DNA from 3 places in the Kocuria tytonicola genome. Region 2 is predicted to be linked to each of the others. Evidence: predicted binding sites of a transcription regulator. Region 2 holds the regulator's gene; each other region holds the start of a gene.
What was found. The regulator LexA, encoded in region 2, represses DNA repair genes until DNA is damaged. The targets are predictions, from matches to a motif close to TCGAACANNTGTTCGA.
Positions count from the first base shown of each region.

Region 1: EAE32_RS06945 (DUF6504 family protein) is a predicted target of LexA. The motif match lies at 5,371-5,386, and genes of this name have one in related genera.
Region 3: ruvA (Holliday junction branch migration protein RuvA) is a predicted target of LexA. The motif match lies at 2,678-2,693, and genes of this name have one in related genera.

Region 1 is NZ_RDEX01000001.1:1,520,790-1,527,959, forward strand. Features, by position in the region: gene EAE32_RS06920 (Pls/PosA family non-ribosomal peptide synthetase) at 1-1,322, shown strand, start outside; gene EAE32_RS06925 (DUF418 domain-containing protein) at 1,319-2,749, shown strand; gene EAE32_RS06930 (4'-phosphopantetheinyl transferase family protein) at 2,783-3,562, opposite strand; gene EAE32_RS06935 (thioesterase II family protein) at 3,559-4,335, opposite strand; gene ybaK (Cys-tRNA(Pro) deacylase) at 4,745-5,257, shown strand; gene EAE32_RS06945 (DUF6504 family protein) at 5,410-5,829, shown strand; gene EAE32_RS06950 (DNA polymerase III subunit alpha) at 5,915-7,170, shown strand, end outside.
Region 2 is NZ_RDEX01000002.1:329,624-336,793, forward strand. Features, by position in the region: gene EAE32_RS09700 (ATP-dependent DNA helicase) at 1-2,038, shown strand, start outside; gene lexA (transcriptional repressor LexA) at 2,094-2,837, opposite strand; gene EAE32_RS09710 (LysM peptidoglycan-binding domain-containing protein) at 3,126-3,542, shown strand; gene EAE32_RS09715 (histidinol-phosphate transaminase) at 3,586-4,689, shown strand; gene hisB (imidazoleglycerol-phosphate dehydratase HisB) at 4,818-5,435, shown strand; gene hisH (imidazole glycerol phosphate synthase subunit HisH) at 5,435-6,148, shown strand; gene EAE32_RS11820 (hypothetical protein) at 6,145-6,306, shown strand; gene priA (bifunctional 1-(5-phosphoribosyl)-5-((5-phosphoribosylamino)methylideneamino)imidazole-4-carboxamide isomerase/phosphoribosylanthranilate isomerase PriA) at 6,377-7,126, shown strand; gene EAE32_RS09735 (SseB family protein) at 7,119-7,170, shown strand, end outside.
Region 3 is NZ_RDEX01000001.1:1,751,579-1,758,748, reverse strand. Features, by position in the region: gene EAE32_RS07925 (Mur ligase family protein) at 1-261, shown strand, start outside; gene EAE32_RS07920 (type 1 glutamine amidotransferase) at 271-1,002, shown strand; gene EAE32_RS07915 (YebC/PmpR family DNA-binding transcriptional regulator) at 1,182-1,943, shown strand; gene ruvC (crossover junction endodeoxyribonuclease RuvC) at 1,948-2,622, shown strand; gene ruvA (Holliday junction branch migration protein RuvA) at 2,802-3,443, shown strand; gene ruvB (Holliday junction branch migration DNA helicase RuvB) at 3,446-4,576, shown strand; gene EAE32_RS07895 (preprotein translocase subunit YajC) at 4,676-5,221, shown strand; gene secD (protein translocase subunit SecD) at 5,318-7,170, shown strand, end outside.

The sequences.
Region 1 (7,170 bases), on a different contig from region 2:
ACGGCCCCGTGGGGTGGGCCATGTGGCTCACGGAAACGCTCATGCAGCGCACCCTGATCTCCACCTACCCCGTCTACGCCTCCTGCATCACCCCGTGGTTCATGCGGCTGCTGGGCGCCACCGTGGGACGCAACGTGGAGATCTCCACCGCGGAGACCATCCCGCACCTCACCACGCTCAAGGACGGCTCGTTCCTCGCGGACCACGCCCTGGTCACCTCCCACCGTGCGGGCTTCGGGTGGCTGCACGTGGGCACCTCGGTGATCGGTGAGCGCACCTTCGTGGGCAACTCCGGGATCGTGGGCCCGGACCGGGACCTGCCGGCCGACGCGCTCGTGGCCGTGCTCAGCTCCGCCCCGCACCACGCCCCGGCGGGTTCCTCCTGGCTGGGGCGCACGGCCGAGCCGATCGCCCGTGCCAGGACCGAGGCGGACACCGAGTCCACGTTCCAGCCGCAGCGGCGGCTGAAGGCCGCGCGCGCCTTCGTGGAGCTCTTCCGGTTCCTGCCCGCCATGGTCTCGGCGTGGCTGGACCTGCTCGTCGTCTACGTGCTCACGGACGTCTACATGTCCCACGGCATGGGCTGGAGCGGTGTGCTCGCGGCCCTCGCGTGGTCCGGTGTGGTGCTGAGCGCCGCGAGCACCGCGGCCTGCCTGGTGCCCGTGCTGGTCAAGTGGGCCCTGATGGGCCGGTTCCGCCCGAGCGAGCGGCCGTTGTTCAGCTCGTTCGTGTGGCGCAACGAGCTCACCGACGTGTTCGCCGAGTCCCTGGCCGTCCCGTCCATGATCCGCCTCAGCGTGGGCTCGCCCATGTTCACCGCGTGGGCCCGTCTCATGGGCGCGCACATCGGGCGCGGCGTGTGGTGCGAGACCTGGTGGCTGCCCGAGTTCGACCTCGTGCAGCTGGAGGACAACGTGTCCGTGAACCGCGGCACGGTGCTGCAGACCCACCTGTTCCACGACCGCATCATGCGCATGGAGCCCGTGACCATGCGCCGCGGCTCCACCCTGGGCCCCAACAGCTTCGTGCTGCCGGGGGCGACCATCGAGGAGCGGACCACCGTGGCACCGGGTTCCCTGGTGATGCGCCAGGAGACCGTGCCCTCCGACGGCAACTGGGGCGGCAACCCCATCCGCCACCTCGCCCCCGGGGACCAGGTGGTCAGCGCGCAGGTGGCGCCCACCGCGGCACCGGCCAGCCGCCGCGGTGCCCACGCGGCGTCGTCGGCCCCCGAGGAGATCACGCAGCACGGCGCCGGTTCCACCGCCGCCCCCGCCGCGGCGGGGCTGCCCACCGCCCAGCACGAGGGAGTCACCGAATGACCCAGCAGAGAACGGACCACGGCGTGGTGGAGGGGGACCTGCCGGTGGGCCAGCGCCCGCGGCCGGGCCGCAGGCCACCGCGCGAGGTGTGGCTCGGGGACCGCGGGGACGAGGGCCGCACGGCCGCCGAGAGCGGGCTGTGGACCTCCTCGACCCCCGTGGTGACCGCGCCGCCGCGCTCCGCGTCCGCACCGCGGCAGGGTGCTGCCACCCGCAACGTGAGCAGCGCCGACGGCCGCCGCACGAAGCGCCGCATCATGGGTGTGGACGTGGCCCGGGGGTTCGCGCTCGTGGGGATGATCGCGGTGCACGTGCTGCCCGCGGTGGCCGACGCCGAGGGCAACCCGTCCCTGGAGTGGCAGCTGTTCGCGGGGCACTCCGCCGCGCTGTTCGCCACGCTCGCCGGGGTGAGCCTCGCGTTCATGACGGGTGGCCGCGCCCCGCGCCGCGGCCGTGACGGCACCCGCGCGAGGGTCTCGATCCTCGTGCGCGCCCTGGTGCTGTTCCTGCTCGGTCTCACGGTCAACATGCTGGAGCTGCCCGTCTACAACATCCTGATCTACTACGGCCTGATGTTCCTGGTGGCCATCCCGTTCACCCGGCTCAGCGTGCCGTGGCTGCTGGCCTCCTCCGCGGCCTTCGCCGTGGTCATGCCGTTCGTGATGCAGTGGTCCCTGTCCGTGCTCCCGGCCCACGTGTACGGCAACCCGGTGTTCGTGGCACTGCTCACGGACCCGGGGGCGGTGCTCGCGGAGCTGTTCCTCACCGGCACCTACCCGGCGCTGCCCTGGATGACGTTCATCTGCCTGGGCATGGCCCTCGGCCGGCTGCCCCTGTCCCGGGACCGCGTGCAGGTGCTGCTCGTGATCGTGGGCGCGGTCACCGCAGCGGTGGCCCGTGGGATCTCCCTGCTCATGCTGATGCGCTTCGACCTCGAGGACGCCCTGGTGGAGGCGACCCCGTGGATGACCTCGGACGACGTCTGGAACATCCAGATCTACGGCCCGGATCCCCAGCTGCCGGACACCACCAACCTGTGGCTGCTGCTCTCCGGCCCGCACACCAACACGCCGTTCGCGCTGCTCGAGAGCGCGGGGCTGGCCATGGTGGCCCTCGGGGCCTTCCTGCTGCTGTGCCGGGTGATCGGCAAGTGGCTGACCTGGCTGGGGGCCATGGGCTCCATGACGCTCACCCTCTACGTGGCGCACCTGGTGTTCCTGGCCTTCGTGTGGACCGAGACCACCCCGTGGTTCTGGTTCCTCGTCCAGATCGCCGTGGCGGCGCTGTTCGCGGTGGCCTGGCAGCAGGCCCTCGGCAACGGCCCCCTCGAGCGCCTCGTCACGAAGGTCTCCAAGGGCGCGGCCGCGGCGGCGGTCCGGCCCGGGAAGGCGCCCCCGCGGCGTCGTGCGGAGCCCACGCGCCGCTAGCGCGAGCGCACGCGGCGCCCCGACGGACGGACCTCAGCCCTGCGGGGCGGGGTCCGTCCGCCACGCCACGGCCAGGCGGGCGTGCTCGCGGGGCGCGGTGCGGACGTCGCTCACGCTCCAGCCGCGGCCGTAGTCCGCGCGCGCCGCGGCGCCGATGTGGATCCCGGCGGGATCGCGGGACAGCCCCGTCTCCCAGCCCTTGACCAGCGCCTCCACCCGCACCCACGTGCGGGTCACGGCCGCGGCACGACGCCGCCCGCGCAGCCGCGCGAGCCGCTGCCGGTCCGCGGGGTGCAGCAGGTCCAGCAGCACGTCCGCCTCCACCTCGGACTGCAGCCGCTCCACGTCCACCCCCACGGGGCGCTGGGCCGTGACCAGGGCGACCACCCCCGCGGTGCGCGAGACCGAGAACCGCACGGGGGACGCTCCCCCCAGCTCCGGGGAGGGAACCGCCGTGGGATCCAGCCCGGAACCCGCGGTCACGGCGCCCGCCCGCCCGCGGACCGGCCGCGGGGCCCCGCTGCGGGGGTCGTGCACCACCGGGACCTCACCGGGCCGGCAGCCGAGCCGGTGCGCGAGCACGTGGCGCAGCGCCACGCGGGACACCGTGAACAGCTCCCGCGCGCGGGCCTCCTGCCCGGCGTGGGCGCGGGCCACCTCCTCCTCCGTGAGGCAGTCCGCGGCCGCGAAGGCCCACGGGGCGAGCTGCGCCAGCGGCAGCACATGCAGTGTGAGGTCCGCCGGCGCCCCGGGCACGCGGCGGCGGTGCTCGGCCCACACGGGGTGCCGCAGCACGGCGGTTCCCGCGCTCACCGGACACCCCCGTCCTGCTCCCACAGCGCCCGGTGCAGCAGCTCGGGGTGCTCGAACAGACCGTGGTGTCCTCCGGGCACGGTGAGCGCGCGCGCAGGGGCGGCCGTGGCGTCCGCCCAGCGGGCCATCACCTGCGCCGACGCCGTGCGGTCCCGCTCCGCGCTCACGAGCAGCAGGGGTGTGACCCAGCGGGGCGCGGGGTCCCCGTGGGCCAGGGACGCACGCAGGTCCGCGCGCAGCGGGCCCAGCACCAGCTCCCGCATGACCGGGTCCTCCAGCAGCTCCTCCGGGGTCCCGCCGAGCCCGCGCAGCCAGGTGAGCAGGGCGTCGTCGTCCTCCACGACGCGTGCGAGCTCCGGGTCGGGGGCGGGCGGAGCGGCCTTCGCCGAGAGCGCCACGACGGACAGCCGCCCGGGGCGCTCGCGGTCCACCGCGGCGGTGAACTCCGCGGCGAGCAGGGCCCCGAAGGAGTGGCCCAGGACTGCGGTGGGGACCTCGTCCGCGTCCAGGACGGGCAGCAGCACGGCCAGTGCCTCGGCCACGGTGGTGTCCACGCGCACGGGGGTGGGCTCGGCCATCCGGGACTCGCGTCCGGGGCGGCGGTGCACGAGGACCTCGGTGCCGGGGTGCTGCAGGGCGCGCCCGGAGAGGCCGCCGGCCCCCGCGTGGGGAAAGAGGACGAGACGCCGCTGCGGGGTGCCCGTCCCGGCGGACCAGCGGGCGAGGGCCGTGCCCGGGGGCGGCACGGCGGTGGGGGGAGGGGTCGTGACCAACTTCCCGGACCTCCTGGGTGGTGGATGATGGGCGGGTTGCACGGCGGGGCGGGGGAGCGCCGTCGGCCGGGTGCTGGGCGGCGGGGGTGCGCCGCGGGTGCTGTGGTGCTCGTGATGCGTGGCGCTCGTGGTGCGGGGGCGGGTGGCCCTGCGCGGTGGGCGGGTGGTGCACGGAGAGCGGGGGCCGCGCACGGAGCCCTGCGGGCCGGCCCGTGCCCGGTGGCGCGCCGCCGGGGTCGGGGCGTGTGCTGCGGGGGTTCGTGCGCGTGCGGGGAGCGTCGTAGGCTCGGAGGCCGGGACGCCCACCGCGCACGCCGCGGATCAGCACCACAGTACCCGGCGCGCCGGTGCGGCTCCCCGGGGCCGCAGCATGTGACCCGCCCGCGACGAGTGAACGGAGACAGCACAGATGGCGGCGAAGAAGACGAAGTCCTCGGCCACCCCGGCCACGCAGGCGCTCACGGCGGCGGGGGTCGAGTTCGAGGAGCTGCCGTACGAGCACGACCCCCGGGCCGGGTCCTACGGGGACGAGGCCGCCCAGGCGCTCGGACTCGACTCGCAGAGCGTGTTCAAGACTCTCGTGGTGGCCCTGGAGCCCGGCGGTTTCGGGGTGTGCGTGGTGCCGGTGGCCGCCCGTGCGGACCTCAAGGCCGCCGCGGCCGCACTGGGTGCCAAGAAGGCGCACCTCGCGGACCCGGCGGACGTCCACCGCCTGACCGGCTACGTGCTCGGGGGAGTGAGCCCGCTGGGCCAGCGCACACCCCTGCCCACGGTCCTGGACGAGAGCGCCCGGGGGATGGAGCGCGTCTACGTCTCCGGCGGGCGGCGCGGCTTCGACGTGGGGCTCTCGCCCGAGGACCTGGCCCGTGCCACGGATGCGGTGCTCGCCGCCGTGGCGCGGCCCGCGGACCGCGGGCACTGACACGGCGCGGCGCGAGCCGCGGTGGACCGCTGCCTCCCTCTCCCCGGTGGGTCACGGGGCCCGCACCGGTGGTCGCTTATGCGTGTCGGACGGCCTTGGCACCGTCCCAGGAGTCGAATAAAGTTTCGAAAACCTGGGGAGGGTGAACCACCATGACGGTGCTGGAGATGACGGAGGGCGTGGACGTCGAGGGCGGTCCCGCGGGCCACGAGGACCCGTGGGACGCGGTCCCGGTGATCGGTGCGGGCCGCGCCGGTCCCGGGGTGGCTGCCGTCCTCCCGGACCCGGGGTCGGAGGGGTTCTCGGTGCGGTGCGACGACACCGGGGCACCCTGGGCAGTGACCTACCGGGGCCGGGAGCAGCGGGTCCTGCAGCCGGTGATCCACTGGTTCGAACGCCGCAACTGGTGGGATGTGGAGGACCGCGTCCCCAGGGAGAGCCGCACCAGTGCCGTGGACCGGGAGTGCTGGCGTGTGCAGGCGGTCCAGGCCGGTGCAGCCGTGGCGCGCACCTTCGACATCACCCGCAGCCAGGTCACGGGACGCTGGGAGCTGCTCGGTGTCAGCCTCTGATCCGGGCTCCCCTCGGGGTGGAGCCGCAGCTCCGGGAGGTCTCGACCCGGTTGACAAACATTCGAACAAAGATTCGAATATGAGCATGTGGTTCCCTCACCTTCACGTGGCCTCCGCCTTCAGTGCGCACTACGGGGTGGCCCGCCCCGACGAGCTCGCGCGGACCGCCGCGCAGCAGGGGGCGCAGATCCTCGCGTGCACGGACCGGGACGGGCTGTACGGCGCGGTCAAGCACGTGCTGGCGTGCCGGGAGCACGGCCTCGCCCCGGTGCTGGGCGTGGACCTCGCCCTGCTGCGGGAGCCCGGGGGGACCCCCGCCGGCGAGCGACGGCGTGCCGTGGCACCCCGGGTGGTCGGGCGGGTGGTGGTCCTGGCCACGGGCCACAACGGCGGGGCGGGGTACGCGGCGCTGTGCCGGCTCGTCTCGGCGACCCACCGCGGCCACGACCGCCGCGGCCCCCACCCCATCGGGCTCACGGCCGCGCAGCTCGCCCGTCACGTCCACCGCGCGGCCCGCGGCGGCACCCCGGGACTCGTGGTGCTCGTGGGCCCGGACTCGGACGTGGGCAGGCTGCTGGCCCGCCGCCACTACCGGGGTGCGCGGGAGGCCCTGAACCGCTGGCGCTCCCGGCTGCCGGCCCAGACCCTCGTGGTGGAGACCGTGCACCACCTGGCACCCCAGGGGGCACCCCTCGGCACGGGCCACGCCGTGCGCATGTACGAGATCGGGCGGGCCGCGGAGCTGCCCGTGGTGCTCAGCAACGCCGTGCGCTACGCCCACCCGGGCCAGGCCGTGACCGCGGACGTCCTCGACGCCGCACGCACCCTGATGTCCCTGGACGAGCTCGCGGGAGCGGACCGCGGGGTGCTACAGCCCAACGGCCAGGGGTGGCTCAAGGACGGGGACGCCATGACGCGGCTGGCGCGGGAGATCACGAGCGCGGCCGAGGTGCCGGGCACCGGGGCGGCAGGGCTGCTCGCGGACACCCACCACCTGGCGCAGCGCTGCGTCCTGGACCTGCGACAGGACCTCGGCGTGGACACCCCCGTGATCCCCGAGGCCTCCGTGCTCGGGCTGCGGGGGGACCCGGACCGCGAACTCGCGCAGCGCTGCTACGCCGGACTCGCCCGGCTGCACGGCGGGGAGGACTGGGACCGCACCGTCCCCGGCCTCAACCGGGAGTCCCTGCGGGGACGCCTGGAACGGGAACTGGCCGTGATCGCGCAGCTGGGCTTCGCGGGCTACTTCCTCACCGTGGGAGAGGTCTCCGAGCTCATGACCTCCCTGGGGGTGCGCCACGCCGCCCGCGGCTCCGGGGTCTCCTCCCTGGTGGTGCACCT
Region 2 (7,170 bases):
GTTCATCGACGAGTCGGGTCGTGACATCTCCGACATCCGTCCGGAGTCCCTGCCCGGGGGTGCGGACGCTCTGGAGCTGCTGGATGCGGCGGTCTCCGCCCTGGGCGGTCAGCGCCGCGACGGCCAGCGGTTCATGGCCGCCAAGGTCGCCGAAGCCCTCGAGACCCGTCGGCACCTGCTCGTGCAGGCGGGCACGGGGACCGGGAAGTCCCTGGCCTATCTCATTCCGGCGCTCCTGCACGCCCGGTCCTCGGAGAAACCGGTGGTCGTGGCCACGGCCACCCTGGCCCTGCAGAACCAGATCACGGGCCGGGACGTCCCCCGCCTGCTGGACGCCCTCGAGGACGAGCTCGACGAGCGCCCGGACGTGGCCCTGCTCAAGGGGCGGTCGAACTACGCGTGCCTCCACAAGGTGGAGGGCGGCTACCCCGAGGACGACGACGCCCTGTTCTCCGCTCCCGTCGGGGGAGGAAGTGGCACCGAGGCACCCCTGGGCGGACTCGCCCAGCAGGTGCTGCGGCTGCGGGAGTGGGTGGAGACCACCGAGTCCGGGGACCGGGACGACATCCAGCCCGGTGTCTCGGACGCGGCGTGGCGGCAGGTCTCGGTGACCGCCAAGGAGTGCCTGGGGCGCAAGTGTCCGCTCGTGGAGCAGTGCTTCGCGGAACGTGCGCGCTCGCAGGCGGGCGAGGCCGACGTGGTCATCACCAACCACGCGCTGCTCGCCATCAACGCCTTCGAGGGGCTGGCCGTGCTGCCCGAGCACGACGTCGTCGTCGTCGACGAGGCGCACGAGCTGCGGGACCGCGTGACGGGAGCCGTCACGGCCTCCCTGTCCGCCGCCGCGGTGCGGGCCGCCGCCACGGCCGTGCGCAAGCACACCGCGGCGTCGAGCGACGAGCTGGAGCGCGCGGCGCAGGCCTTCGACAAGGCCTTCGACGACGACGAGTCCGGCCTGCTGGCCCGCGGGTTCACCGAGGAGCAGGTCTATGCGGTGCGCGGGGTGCAGGATGCGGCGCGCACCGGCCTCAGCGAGACGAAGGGCGAGTCCAAGAATGAGGACGCGGGCAGGCACGCCGCGCGCTCACGGCTGTCCGAGCTGCTGGACACGGCGGAGCGGATGCTCTCTGCGGACACCGCCCACGACGTCCTGTGGATCTCCCGGGTGGGCCGGTGGAGTCCCACGGAGGGGTACGTGGGGGCGTCGGCGGGGGAACCGGCAACCCTCAACATCGCCCCGCTGAGCGTGGCGGGCCCGCTGCGGGAGGGGCTGTTCGACGGTCGCACCGTGGTGCTGACCTCCGCCACGCTCGCCGTGGGATCCTCGTTCGCCAGCGTGGCCGGCTCACTCGGCCTGCAGGGCCCGGGATCACCGTCCTGGCGTGGCGTGGACGTGGGGAGCCCGTTCGACTACCGCCGGCAGGGCATCCTCTACGTGGCCAAGCGCCTCGCCAAGCCGGGCAGGGGCGTCTCACCGGAGCAGCTCGACGAGCTGCTGGAGCTGCTGGAGGCCTCGGGCGGCGGAGCGCTGGGCCTGTTCTCGTCGCGCCGCGCGGCGGAGGATGCCGCCGAGGCCCTGCGCGGGCGCACGAACCTGCCCATCCTGTGCCAGGGGGATGCCTCCCTGCCCTCGCTCGTCAAGGACTTCACGGACGATCCCGCCGCGAGCCTGTTCGGCACCATGAGCCTGTGGCAGGGCGTGGACGTCCCGGGGCACTCGTGCCGCCTGGTGGTCATCGACAGGATCCCGTTCCCGCGCCCCGACGATCCCCTCGGTACCGCGCGCACCCGTGCCGCCGAGCGGGCCGGGGGCAACGGGTTCATGACGGTCTCCGCCTCCCACGCGGCCGTGCGACTCGCGCAGGGTGCCGGGCGGCTGATTCGCGCGAGCGGGGACAGGGGAGTGGTGGCGGTGCTGGACTCCCGCCTGGCCACCGCCCGCTACGGATCCTTCCTCGCGCGGTCACTGCCGCCGCTGTGGCCCACCACCGACAAGAAGACCGTGCTCGGCGCGCTGGAGCGGCTGAGCGGAGCCTGAGGCGGAACCGGACCGGAACCCGCGGGCCGCAGGGGCTGCGCGCGGCGGGGTCCGCTCAGAGTGCGCGGAACACGGAGACCACCTTGCCCATGACCGTGGCGTGGTCGCCGAGGATCGGCTCGTAGCGGGTGTTCTGGGGCAGCAGCCACGTGTGCCCGTCGCGCTGCCGGAAGGTCTTCACGGTGGCCTCGTCGTCCAGGAGCGCGGCCACGACGTCCCCGTTCTCGGCGGAGTTCTGCTGTCGCACCACCACCCAGTCGCCGTCGCAGATGGCGGCGTCGATCATGGAGTCGCCCGAGACGCGCAGCATGAACAGCTGGCCGTGGCCCACGAACTGCCGGGGCAGCGAGTAGACCTCCTCCACGGACTGCTCCGCGGTGATCGGCCCGCCGGCGGCAATGCGCCCCACGAGCGGCACGGGCACCATGGCGTCCTCGTCGGAGGTGGTGTGCAGGGCCCTCACGGACGGTTCGGCCGACGACGCCGCCTCCGCTGCCTGGTTCTCGTCGACACCGAGGTGACGTTCGAGCTCGTCCTGGCTGAGGGGCTTCAGGACCTCCATGGCCCGGGGGCGGCGGGGGTCCCTCCTGAGGTATCCCCACTTCTCGAGCTGGCCCAGCTGGTGCGTGACGCTGGACAGTGACGCCAGGCCCACGATGTCACCGATCTCGCGCATGGAGGGCGGGTAGCCGCGGGTGGCGATCGAGCGCTGGACGGCCCCCAGGATCTTGGCCTGCCGCGCACTGAGTGTTCGAACGCGGGTGCCGGGGGTGTGCTGCTGCGGGGAAGTGGTGCTCACGTGCGGGGTCCTTTCACCGTGCCGCACATCGCTGGCTCGCGGGGCGAGCAGCGGACGGAGCGTCCGCTTATGCGTGTCGGAGACGTGGGGTCGACTATCACCTGTGTGACCTCGAGCTTAACCCGGCGGGGCTCACCCGCTCAAATATGTGTTCGAAGTGGACCTCGACAGCATTCGTACATCCGTGCTAGAACTGAGTCCAAAGATTCGAAGATGTGTTCTAAACGCTGAGTTGTTCGAACACCGCCGCCCGGAGGGGCGGTTCCGGTCCGATCCCAGGAGGTAGCCATGACCGCACTCATCATGCCGAGGTCCGTTCGCCGAGTGACGCTCTCCACCGAACGGGCGGACCGCACTGCCCGGACGGACCGCGCAGTCGGAGCCGCCCGGAGGGGCGGTCTGCACCTGACGCGACGCGGTCGCTTCTTCCTGGTCGGTCTGCCGGTGGTCACCGGTGCAGCCGCCCTGCTCGTGGTCGCCGCCGTGTTCCTGTTCCCGTCCACGGTCAAGGCCTCCACGGGCGCCGTGGGTGCCCCCGTGACCCAGACCGTCACCGTGCAGCCGCGGCAGACCCTGTGGGACATCGCCCGTGAGGCGGACCCGGAGCGTGACACCCGTGAGGTCGTGAACGACATCGCCGAGCTCAACGGCCTGACCTCGCCGGCCCTCACCTCGGGCCAGGTCCTCGAGGTCCCCGCTCGCTAGGTCCGCACGGACGCTGGGCGGCAGGGGTCGTTAGACTGGATCGGTGAACTCACCTGCCGATCCCCTGGCCACCCTCCCGCTGCGCGACGACCTGCGGGGCATGTCCCCGTACGGTGCTCCCCAGCTGCAGGTGGAGGTGGCGCTGAACACCAACGAGAACACCCACCCGGTGCCCGCGGACGTGGTGGACGCCATCGGGGAGCGCGTCCGCAGCGTGGCGGCCCAGCTCAACCGGTACCCGGACCGTGACTTCACGGAGCTGCGCCGCGCACTGGCGAACTACCTGGGGCACGGGCTCACCGAGCAGAACATCTGGGCCGCCAACGGCTCCAACGAGATCCTGCAGCAGATCCTGCAGGCGTTCGGCGGACCCGGGCGGTCTGTCCTGAGCTTCGTCCCCACCTACTCCATGTACCCGTTGCTGGCACTCGGGACGGGCACGGAGTTCATTGCCGGTCGTCGTGAGCCCGACTTCTCCCTGGGCGCGGAGTCCGCCGCTCGGCAGGTCGCCGAGCACGCGCCCGCCGTCGTGTTCCTGTGCTCACCCAACAACCCCACCGGGACCGCGCTGGACCTGGACGTGGTGGACGCGGTGTACGAGGCTGGCGAGGCCCACAGCACCGTGGTCGTGGTGGACGAGGCGTACGCGGAGTTCTCCCGTTCGGGGACACCCTCTGCCTTGACGCTGCTGGAGGGCCGTCCGAGGCTCGTCGTGTCACGCACCATGAGCAAGGCGTTCGCCCTCGCCGGAGCACGGCTGGGGTACTTCGCGGCAGCCGCCCCCGTGGCGGACGCCATGCGTCTGGTCCGCCTGCCGTACCACCTGTCGTCGGTCACGCAGGCCACCGCTCTGGCGGCGCTGGAGCACCACGAGTCGCTGCTCGCCACCGTCGAGGAGATCAAGACGCAGCGCGACCGGATCGTCGCCGAGCTGGCCGCCCTGGGGCTCACACCCGCCACCTCCGACTCCAACTTCGTGTTCTTCGCCTGCGGCCAGGATGCCCCCACCCTGTGGCAGGGTCTGCTGGACGAGGGCGTTCTCGTGCGTGACGTGGGCATTCCCGGTCACCTGCGCGTCACGGCGGGCACCGAGGCGGAGACCACGGCGTTCCTCACGGCGGTGCGGGCGTGTCTCCACCGCGAATGACCGCAACAGGCCGCGGGAGCCGCAAGGTGCGGCCCTGCGTGCCGGCCTGGGTCGGGCGTGAGCGCACCTAGACTGGACATCCCGCCGCAACGACGGCGCGAAGGCACCCCGAGGAGAGACCGCCACACATGAGCGCGAACGAGAAAGCCCGCACCGCCACGGTGGAGCGCGCCACGAGCGAGTCCACCGTGCGCGTGAGCCTGGACCTGGACGGCACGGGTAGATCCCGCATCCGTACCACGGTGCCGTTCTTCGACCACATGCTCACCGCCCTGTCGAGGCACTCGATGATCGATCTGGACGTCGAGGCGAGTGGTGACACGCACGTGGACGTGCACCACACGGTCGAGGACACCGCGATCGTGATCGGAGAGGCGCTCGCCCGCGCCCTGGGGGACAAGCGGGGCATCCGTCGGTTCGGGCAGGCCACCGTGCCCCTGGACGAGGCCCTCGCCTCGGCCGTGGTGGACGTCTCCGGGCGGCCGTACGTGGTCCACACCGGTGAGCCGGAGGGGCAGCAGTACCACCTGATCGGCGGTCACTTCACAGGGTCCATGACCCGCCACGTCCTGGAGTCCCTGGCCCACCACGCCCAGCTGTGCCTGCACGTGGAGCTGATCCGGGGGCGCGATCCGCACCACATCGTCGAGGCCCAGTTCAAGGCCCTGGCCCGCGCGCTGCGCGAGGCCGTGGAGCCCGATCCCCGTGCGGCGGGGGTCATCCCGTCCACCAAGGGCGCACTGTGATGCCGGGACGCCCCGCGGCGGCAACGGTGCCGAGCGTCGTCGTGCTGGACTACGGTGCGGGCAACGTCCGCTCCGCCGTGCGGGCACTGGAGGCGGCGGGCGCGAACGTGCTGCTGAGTGCGGAGCCCCGCGACGTCCTGGAGGCCGACGGTCTCGTGGTGCCCGGCGTGGGCGCGTTCGAGGCCGTGATGGAGGGGCTGCGTGGGGTGGACGCCCCCCGGCTGATCGACCGAAGGCTCAGCGGCGGGCGCCCCGTCCTGGGGATCTGCGTGGGACTGCAGGTGATGTTCGACTCCGGTGTGGAGCACGGCCGTGAGTCCGAGGGCCTGGGCCAGTGGCCCGGCACCGTGGAGCGGCTGGCCGCGCCCGTGGTCCCGCACATGGGGTGGAACACGGTCCGCCCTCCCGAGGGTTCCGTGCTGTTCCGGGGCATCGAGGACGAGCGCTTCTACTTCGTGCACTCCTACGGGGTGCAGGAATGGGCGTTCGACCAGAGCATCCAGCACATGGCGCCGCCGGCCGTCACGTGGGCCGAGCACGGCGCACCCTTCGTGGCCGCGGTGGAGAACGGCCCGCTCAGCGCCACCCAGTTCCATCCCGAGAAGTCCTCGCACGCGGGCATCGCCCTGCTCCGCAACTGGATCGCCACCCTGCCCCGCACGGGTCGCCTGGACCACCGCTTCGCAGACCCCGCGCAGGAGAGCACCTCATGACCGCATCCGTCCTGGTCCTCGTGGCCGGAGCCTTCTTCGTGGGCGGTGCCATCTCGTTCGCCCAGCAGCGCAAGCCGCTGTGGTCCGTGGTGCTGCTGGGCGTGCTCGCCGCGGCACTGATCGGCTACGGCGCGTACTCGTGGTTCGTGAGCGTCTGACGGACCCCGGTGGGCCGTGCCCGGCCCACCCGACCATCGTCGCGCGCGCAGCGCGCACAGGAGGAGACACATGAACGACACCACCGGCCGCCGGCTCGAGCTGCTTCCCGCCGTGGACGTCCAGGGCGGACAGGCCGTCCGACTGGTCCAGGGCGAGGCGGGTTCGGAGACCGGCTACGGAGACCCGCTCGAGGCCGCGCGCGCCTGGCAGGATGCCGGCGCGCAGTGGCTGCACCTCGTGGACCTGGATGCCGCGTTCGGGCGCGGGGACAACATCGAGGTCCTGCGCGGCGTCGCCGAGAACCTCGACCTGAAGATCGAGATGTCCGGGGGCATCAGGGACGACGAGTCCCTCGAACGGGTGCTGTCCCTGCGCCCCGCACGGATCAACCTCGGCACGGCGGCGCTGGAGAACCCCGAGTGGACCCACCGCGTGATCGCCGAGCACGGCGACCTGATCGCCGTGGGCCTGGACGTGCGGGGCACCACGCTCGCGGCGCGCGGCTGGACGCGTGACGGCGGGGACCTCTGGGAGGTCCTGGACCGTCTCGAGGCGGACGGCTGCGCCCGCTACGTGGTCACGGACGTCACCAAGGACGGTACTCTGCGCGGGCCCAACACCGAGCTGCTCGCCGAGGTGGCGCGCCGCACGGACCAGCCCGTGGTGGCCTCGGGCGGCATCTCGTCCCTCGAGGACATCGCGGCCCTGCGCGAGCTCGTCCCCGCGGGTGTGGAGGGAGCCATCGTGGGCAAGGCGCTCTACGCGGGCAGGTTCACGCTCGCCGAGGCGCTGGACGTCGCGGGGCGCCCGGGTGCCTGAGCAGGACAGCTCCGACCACGACGCCGCTCGGGCCCTCCCGCCGC
Region 3 (7,170 bases), on a different contig from region 2:
TCCTGGCTGTGGGACGTGGACTTCGACAGTCTGCGTGAGGGCGGCGTGGACGTGGTCTCCGGCGTGCGGGCGTGGGACATGGCGCTGCGCCTGGACTACGACCTCGTGCGCGTGGGCACGGTGGAGCCGGAGCTCGAGGACGCGCTGAAGCAGTTCATCGCGCAGTCCGGCGAGCGCCCCATGCGAATTTTCTGCACCTACACGGCCATGCTCTCCCTGCGCAAGATCCTGGGCGGCATGACGCACGTGGCAGCGATCTAGGAGGACACCGTGGTCGAGAACACCGCCGCACCGCTGCGCATCGTGCAGCTCTACCCCCGGGACATGAACATCTACGGCGACTGGGGCAACACGCTCACGCTCAAGCGCCGCGCCGAGCGCCACGGCCTCGCCGTGGAGATCGTGGACCACAACCCGGGCGACCCGTGGCCCGAGCACGCGGAGCTCTTCGTGGGCGGCGGCGGGCAGGACTCGGGGCAGTTCCGCGTGGCCGAGGACCTGCAGGCCGTGGCCCCGCGGCTGCTCGACGCCGTGGAGCGCGGGGTGCCCATGCTCGCCATCTGCGGCCTCTACCAGCTCTTCGGCCGCAGCTTCCGCACGGGGGCGGGGGAGACCCTGCCGGGGATCGGCATCTTCGACCTCGAGACCGTGGGCGGCACCGAGCGGCTGATCGGCAACATCGTCACGGAGTCCCCGGAGCTCGGCACCATCGTGGGCTACGAGAACCACTCGGGGCTCACGCACCTGGGCGCCGGTCAGGAGCCCCTGGCCACCGTGGTCTCGGGTGCGGGCAACAACGGCGAGGACGGCACCGAGGGAGCACGCACCCGCAACGTGCTGGGCAGCTACCTGCACGGTTCGCTGCTGCCCAAGAACCCCCGCGTGGCGGACTTCCTGCTCTCCCGCGCCCTCGAGCTGCGGGGTCAGTCCCTGCCCGCGGCACCGCTGGACGACACGCTGGCCGAGCGCGCCCGCGACGTCGCCGCGTCCCGCCCGCGCTGAACCCGCCCTGCGCGCGCCCGGCCGCTCCCGCACCACGACGACGGTGCGCGGCCGGCTGCCGCGGATCGTCCGCACCCCCGGTGTGACAGCGCTGGGGTGGCGCTCGGTATCATGAGAGCCAATCCACCATTGCGTCCGGCCCGTTCGTGGCCGGACGCACTCTGTCGAGGAGGTCATCCATGTCAGGTCACTCCAAGTGGGCCACGACCAAGCACAAGAAGGCGGCGATCGACGCCAAGCGCGCCAAGGCGTTCGCCAAGTACATCAAGGGCATCGAGGTGGCGGCCCGCATGGGCGGCGCGGACACCTCCGGCAACCCGGCGCTCGAGCTCGCGGTCTCCAAGGCCAAGAAGAACTCGGTGCCCAACGACAACATCGACCGCGCGGTCAAGCGCGGCGCCGGGCTCACGGGTGAGACGATCGACTACACCGAGATCCTCTACGAGGCCCGAGGCCCGCAGGGCACCGCGCTGTACATCGAGTGCCTGACCGACAACAAGAACCGCGCGGCCTCCGAGGTGCGCGTGGCCGTGACCCGCCACGGCGGCACCATGGCGGACTCCGGCTCCGTGGCCTACCTCTTCGAGCGCAAGGGCGTGGTGGAGGTGGCCAAGACCGGCGGCCTCACCGAGGACGACGTCCTGATGGCCGTGCTCGACGCCGGCGCGGACGAGGTCCTGGACGAGTCCGACGTCTTCGAGGTGGTCAGCGAGGCCACGGACCTGCCCGCGATCCGCACCGCGCTGGACGAGGCCGGTCTCGAGTACAACAACGACGACCCCCAGTTCCGGGCCACCATGAAGGTGGACCTGGACGCGGACGGCGCGCGCAAGTTCCTCAAGCTCGCGGACGCGGTCGAGGAGCTGGACGACGTCCAGAACGTCTACTCCAACGCGAACATCCCGGCCGAGGTCATGGCCGAGCTCGAGAACGACGAGTAGTCGGGTGGCGGTCCCCGGCGGCCGGGGCACGCGGCGTGTGCTCGCCGTGGATCCCGGGCTCACCCGGTGCGGCTTCGCCGTGGTGGACATGTCCGCTCAGCGCACCGGGACGTTCGTCCACGTCCAGGTGAGCGGGACGAGCGCCCACGAGGCGCTCGAACGCCGGGTGCTGACCATCATGGAGACCGCGGAGGAGCTCATGGAGCGCTTCCGACCGGACGTCGTCGCCGTGGAGCGTGTCTTCGCGCAGAACAACGCGCCGACCGTGGTGGGCACCGCCCAGGCCACGGGCGTCGTGATCGCGGCGGCCGCTCGGCGCGGCATCCCCGTGGCCTGGCACACCCCCTCCGAGGTCAAGGCCGCGGTCACCGGGGACGGTTCGGCGGACAAGGAGTCCGTGAACCGCATGGTGGTCCGCATCCTGCGCCTCGACGCGCCGCCTCGGCCCGCCGACGCCGCCGACGCCCTGGCCCTCGCGGTCTGCCACGGCTGGCGCGGCGGCATGGCCGGCGTCAACGCGGCCGCCGCCACCTCCACGCACTCGGGGTCCCGCCCGGCCCAGGCACCCCGCGGCGCGGCGCTGACCCCCGCGCAGCAGGCGTGGCGCCGCGCGGAGACCGCCTCCCGGGGTCCCGCACCAGGCGGCGCGCCCGGACGCCGGAGCACGGGACGCGCCTGAACACCCCGTCGCCCCGAGCCCGTCCGCTCCGGTTGCTAGAGTGGCGGGCAGAGATTCGCACACGTGTTCGAATGCGCGTCGGCCCCCGCCGCCGCGCGCGGGTGCCGCACCCAGGGGTGTCCCGGCACGCTGTGCGCCGCACGATCCCGGCCACCCGGCCGGAAGAGGGGAGCAGTACCGTGATTGCCTCGGTGACCGGTGAGGTGCGCTTCGTGGGCGCGGCCCTCGCCGTGGTGGAGGTCTCGGGCTTCGGCATCGAGGTCCACGCGAGCCCCCACACCCTGTCCGGCTTGCGGGTGGGCTCCACGGCGCACCTGCACACCGCGTACATTGCCCGCAAGGACGAGTCCCCGCTGCTCTTCGGCTTCGCCCGGCCGGACGAGAAGGAGATCTTCACGGTGATGCTCGGGGTCTCCGGGGTGGGTCCGCGCACCGCTCTCGCCGCGGTCTCGGTGCTCGGCCCCGACGACGCCCGCCGAGCCATCGCGGCCGGCGACGACAAGGCCTTCACGGCCGTCCCGGGCATCGGCCCCAAGTCCGCCCGGCGGATCGTGCTGGAGCTCGCGGACAAGCTCGTGCTCCCGGAGCCCGCCGCCCACCCCGCAGCCGAGCCGCAGATCCAGGTGTGGCGCGAGCAGGTCGTGGACGCCCTCACCGGCCTCGGCTGGAGCGAGAAGGACGCCGCCCGCGGCATCGACGACGCCCTTGCGAGCCAGCCCGAGCTCGCGGACTCCGGCAACGTGGCCGAGATCCTGCGCACCGTGCTCTCGTGGCTCGGCACGGCCAAGGGCACCACCCACGCACCCACGGGGAGGCGCTGAGCATGGCCGTGGAGGAGCGCGGGGCGGCGGGACCGCAGCGCCTCGTGGGCGCCGAGGGCGACTACGACGACCAGCAGCTCGAGGCCTCCCTGCGCCCGGGCACGCTCGACGACTTCGTGGGCCAGCAGCGCGTGCGGGCCCAGCTCTCGCTCGTGCTCGAGGCCTCCAAGCTGCGGGGGCGCACCGCGGACCACGTGCTGCTCTCCGGCCCTCCCGGGCTCGGCAAGACCACCCTGGCCATGATCATCGCGGAGGAGCTGGGCGTCCCCCTGCGGATCTCCTCCGGCCCCGCCATCCAGCACGCGGGAGACCTCGCCGCGATCCTCTCCTCGCTCACCCACGGGGAGGTGCTCTTCCTGGACGAGATCCACCGGATGTCCCGCCCGGCCGAGGAGATGCTGTACATGGCCATGGAGGACTTCCGGGTGGACATCGTGGTGGGCAAGGGAGCCGGTGCCACCTCCATCCCCCTGGACCTGCCCCCGTTCACCCTGGTGGGTGCCACCACGCGCGCAGGGCTGCTGCCCGGACCCCTGCGGGACCGCTTCGGCTTCACGGGGCACCTGGAGTTCTACTCGGTGCCGGAGCTCGAGCTCGTGCTGCGCCGTTCGGCCGCCCTGCTGGACCTCGCCATGACGTCCGAGGCGTTCAGCGAGGTGGCCTCCCGCTCGCGGGGAACCCCGCGCATCGCCAACCGGCTGCTGCGTCGCGTCCGGGACTGGGCACTCGTGCACGGTGTGGAGCGCATCGACGCCCGCGCGGCCGGCGCCGCCCTGGACATGTACGAGGTGGACGTGCGCGGTCTGGACCGGCTGGACCGCAACGTGCTGAGCGCCCTGGTGGGCAAGTTCAACGGCGGACCGGTGGGCCTGTCGACCCTGGCGATCGCCGTGGGGGAGGAGACCGAGACGGTGGAGACCGTCGCCGAGCCCTTCCTCGTGCGGGAAGGCCTGCTCGGGCGCACCCCGCGCGGGAGGATCGCCATGGCGGCGGCGTGGGAGCACCTGGGGCTCGACGTCCCGGACCACGCGGCCTTCAAGGACCCCGCGCTGAGGACCGCGCTCAGCACGGAACCGGGCAGCGCGGATCGAGGGAGCACGGGCTCGGGGAGCGACGACGCATCCAGCGCCTGACCAGATCCATCCCCTAAGCTGAGGTGGATCGTGCCCGTCCCCCGCGCACCACCGTGCGGGGCGGACACACCCATCGACTCCCGACAGAACGGATCCTTCGTGACCATCCTCGCAGAGACCCAGCAAGCCGCCGCAGGAGGCGGAACCGCGTGGTTCCTCCCCGTGATGCTCGTGGTCATGGTGCTGCTGCTGTGGCTGCCCATGCGCCGTCAGAAGAAGGCCCAGGCCGAGATGAAGGCCAAGCAGGCCACCATGGAGCCCGGCACGCGCGTGATGACCAGCTTCGGTCTCTTCGGCACGCTGCGGGACATGGACCGTGAGCAGAACAAGGCCGTCCTGGAGATCTCCCCGGGTCAGCTCGTCACGGTGCACTCCCAGACCGTGACCACCGTGGTGGACGAGACCCCCGCGGTCGCGACCACCACCCCGGACGCCGAGGACGCCGCGAGCACGGAAGCGGCCTCCCCGGCCGCTCCGGCGCGCGGCACCGAGGACGGCTCCACGGCAGCGGACCCCACCGAGACCCGCCCCGGTACGGACGCGGCTCACCCCGGCCCCGCCGCCGACCGCCCCGCGGAGCGCACCGAGCACCGCACCTGGCGTGACGCCCGCGAGCAGGGCGAGAACGGCAACCCCACCATCTGACACCACCCCCCGCAGAGTCACGGGCCGAGGACCTCGGCCCGTTTCTCATGTGACCAGCGGCTCCCCGCGCGGTCACGGGCTTCCCGAAGGACGGCCATGGCAGCAGAGAAGAAGAGGACGGAGACGTCCGGGTCCGCCCGCGTCTCCCGTCGGCGCCGGCGGGCGACGACGCAGGGCCAGGAGCGCTCCGGGGGAACCCGGAGCAGCGCCTCCCGGAACCGGGAGTCCCGGGACCGACGCCCGCGCACTGGGGCCGCGGCAGCGGCGTCGTCGGCGCGCAGGGCCCTGCTGGCGCTCGTGGCGGTGACCGCGCTTCTGGCGGGCCTGCTCGTCTACGGCGTCAGCACGGACCGCACGGGCTGGGGGCCGAAACTCGCCCTGGACCTCGAGGGCGGCACCCAGATGGTCCTCTCGCCCTCTCTCCAGGGGGACAAGGCCGGTCAGGACATCACCCAGGAGCAGCTGGACCAGGCGGTGGAGATCATCCGCCAGCGCGTGGACGGCTCCGGCGTGTCCGAGGCCGAGATCACCACGCAGTCGGGGAACAACATCGTGGTCTCGATGCCCGGTGTTCCCTCCTCCGAGACCCGGGACCTGATCCAGACCTCGGCGCAGATGGCGTTCCGCCCCGTGATCGTCACCGGTCCCGGTGAGGCCACGCCCAAGGACAAGCGCACGGACCCCAAGTCCGTGCCCAAGCCCAGCGGCAAGCCCAAGGACTCCTCGGACCCGAACTGGGTGACCCCCCAGCTGCTCGCGCAGTACGAGGCCCTGGACTGCACCGCCCCGCAGCCGCAGGAGGACCGTGCGTCCCAGCCCCAGGACAAGGCCGTGGTGGCGTGCGACCCGCAGAGCAGGACCAAGTTCATCCTGGGACCCGTGGAGATCCCCGGAACCGACATCGCGGACGCCTCCTACGCCCAGGCCACCAACTCGCAGGGCAACGCCACCGGCGGTTTCGCGGTGAACCTGCAGTTCGACGGCGAGGGCACGCAGACGTTCAAGGAGCTCTCCGAGCGGCTGCACGGCTTCGGCCAGGGCGGGCAGAAGGATCCGCGCTCGCAGTTCGCGATCGTGCTGGACGGCTCCGTGGTCTCCGCGCCCACGATGAACGCGGTGATCACGGACGGCAAGGCGCAGATCACGGGCAGCTTCACGGAGGACGAGGCCAAGTTCCTGTCCCAGCAGCTGAAGTACGGGGCCCTGCCGGTGTCCTTCTCGATCGACTCCGAGCAGCAGATCTCTGCCACGCTGGGCAGCAACCAGCTGCGCATGGGCATCGTGGCCGGTCTGATCGGACTCGCCCTGGTGTGCCTCTACTCGCTCTTCCAGTACCGCTGGCTGGGGCTCGTGACCATTGCCTCCCTGGTGGTGGCCGGCGTCATCACCTGGCTCTCGATCACCCTGCTGGGCTGGAGTGCGAACTACCGGCTCTCGCTCGCGGGCGTCGCCGGTCTGGTGGTGGCCATCGGCCAGACCGCGGACTCGTTCATCGTCTACTTCGAGCGCATCCGTGACGAGATCCGCGCGGGCCGCACCATTCCCGCAGCCGTGGACCACGGCTGGCAGCGGGCGCGCCAGACGGTGCTCGCGTCCAAGGCCGTGAACCTCCTGGCCGCCGTGGTGCTGTACTTCGTGGCCGTGGGCAACGTGCGCGGCTTCGCGTTCACGCTCGGGCTGACCGCCATCGCGGACCTCATGGTCGTGTTCCTGTTCACCCACCCGGTGATGGTCCTGCTGGCGCGCACCCGCTACTTCGGCTCCGGTGCCAGGAACTCGGGGCTGGACCCCGAGGCGCTCGACGCCGTCCCGCTCTACCGCGGGGCGGGTCGGCTGCGCACACCGGAGGACTCCGACGGTCTCACGATCGCGGAACGACGCCGCCGCGCCGCCACCGCGGGCAGCGGTACCGCGGACGCGGAGGCCGTTGACGGGAAGGCCGTGACCCC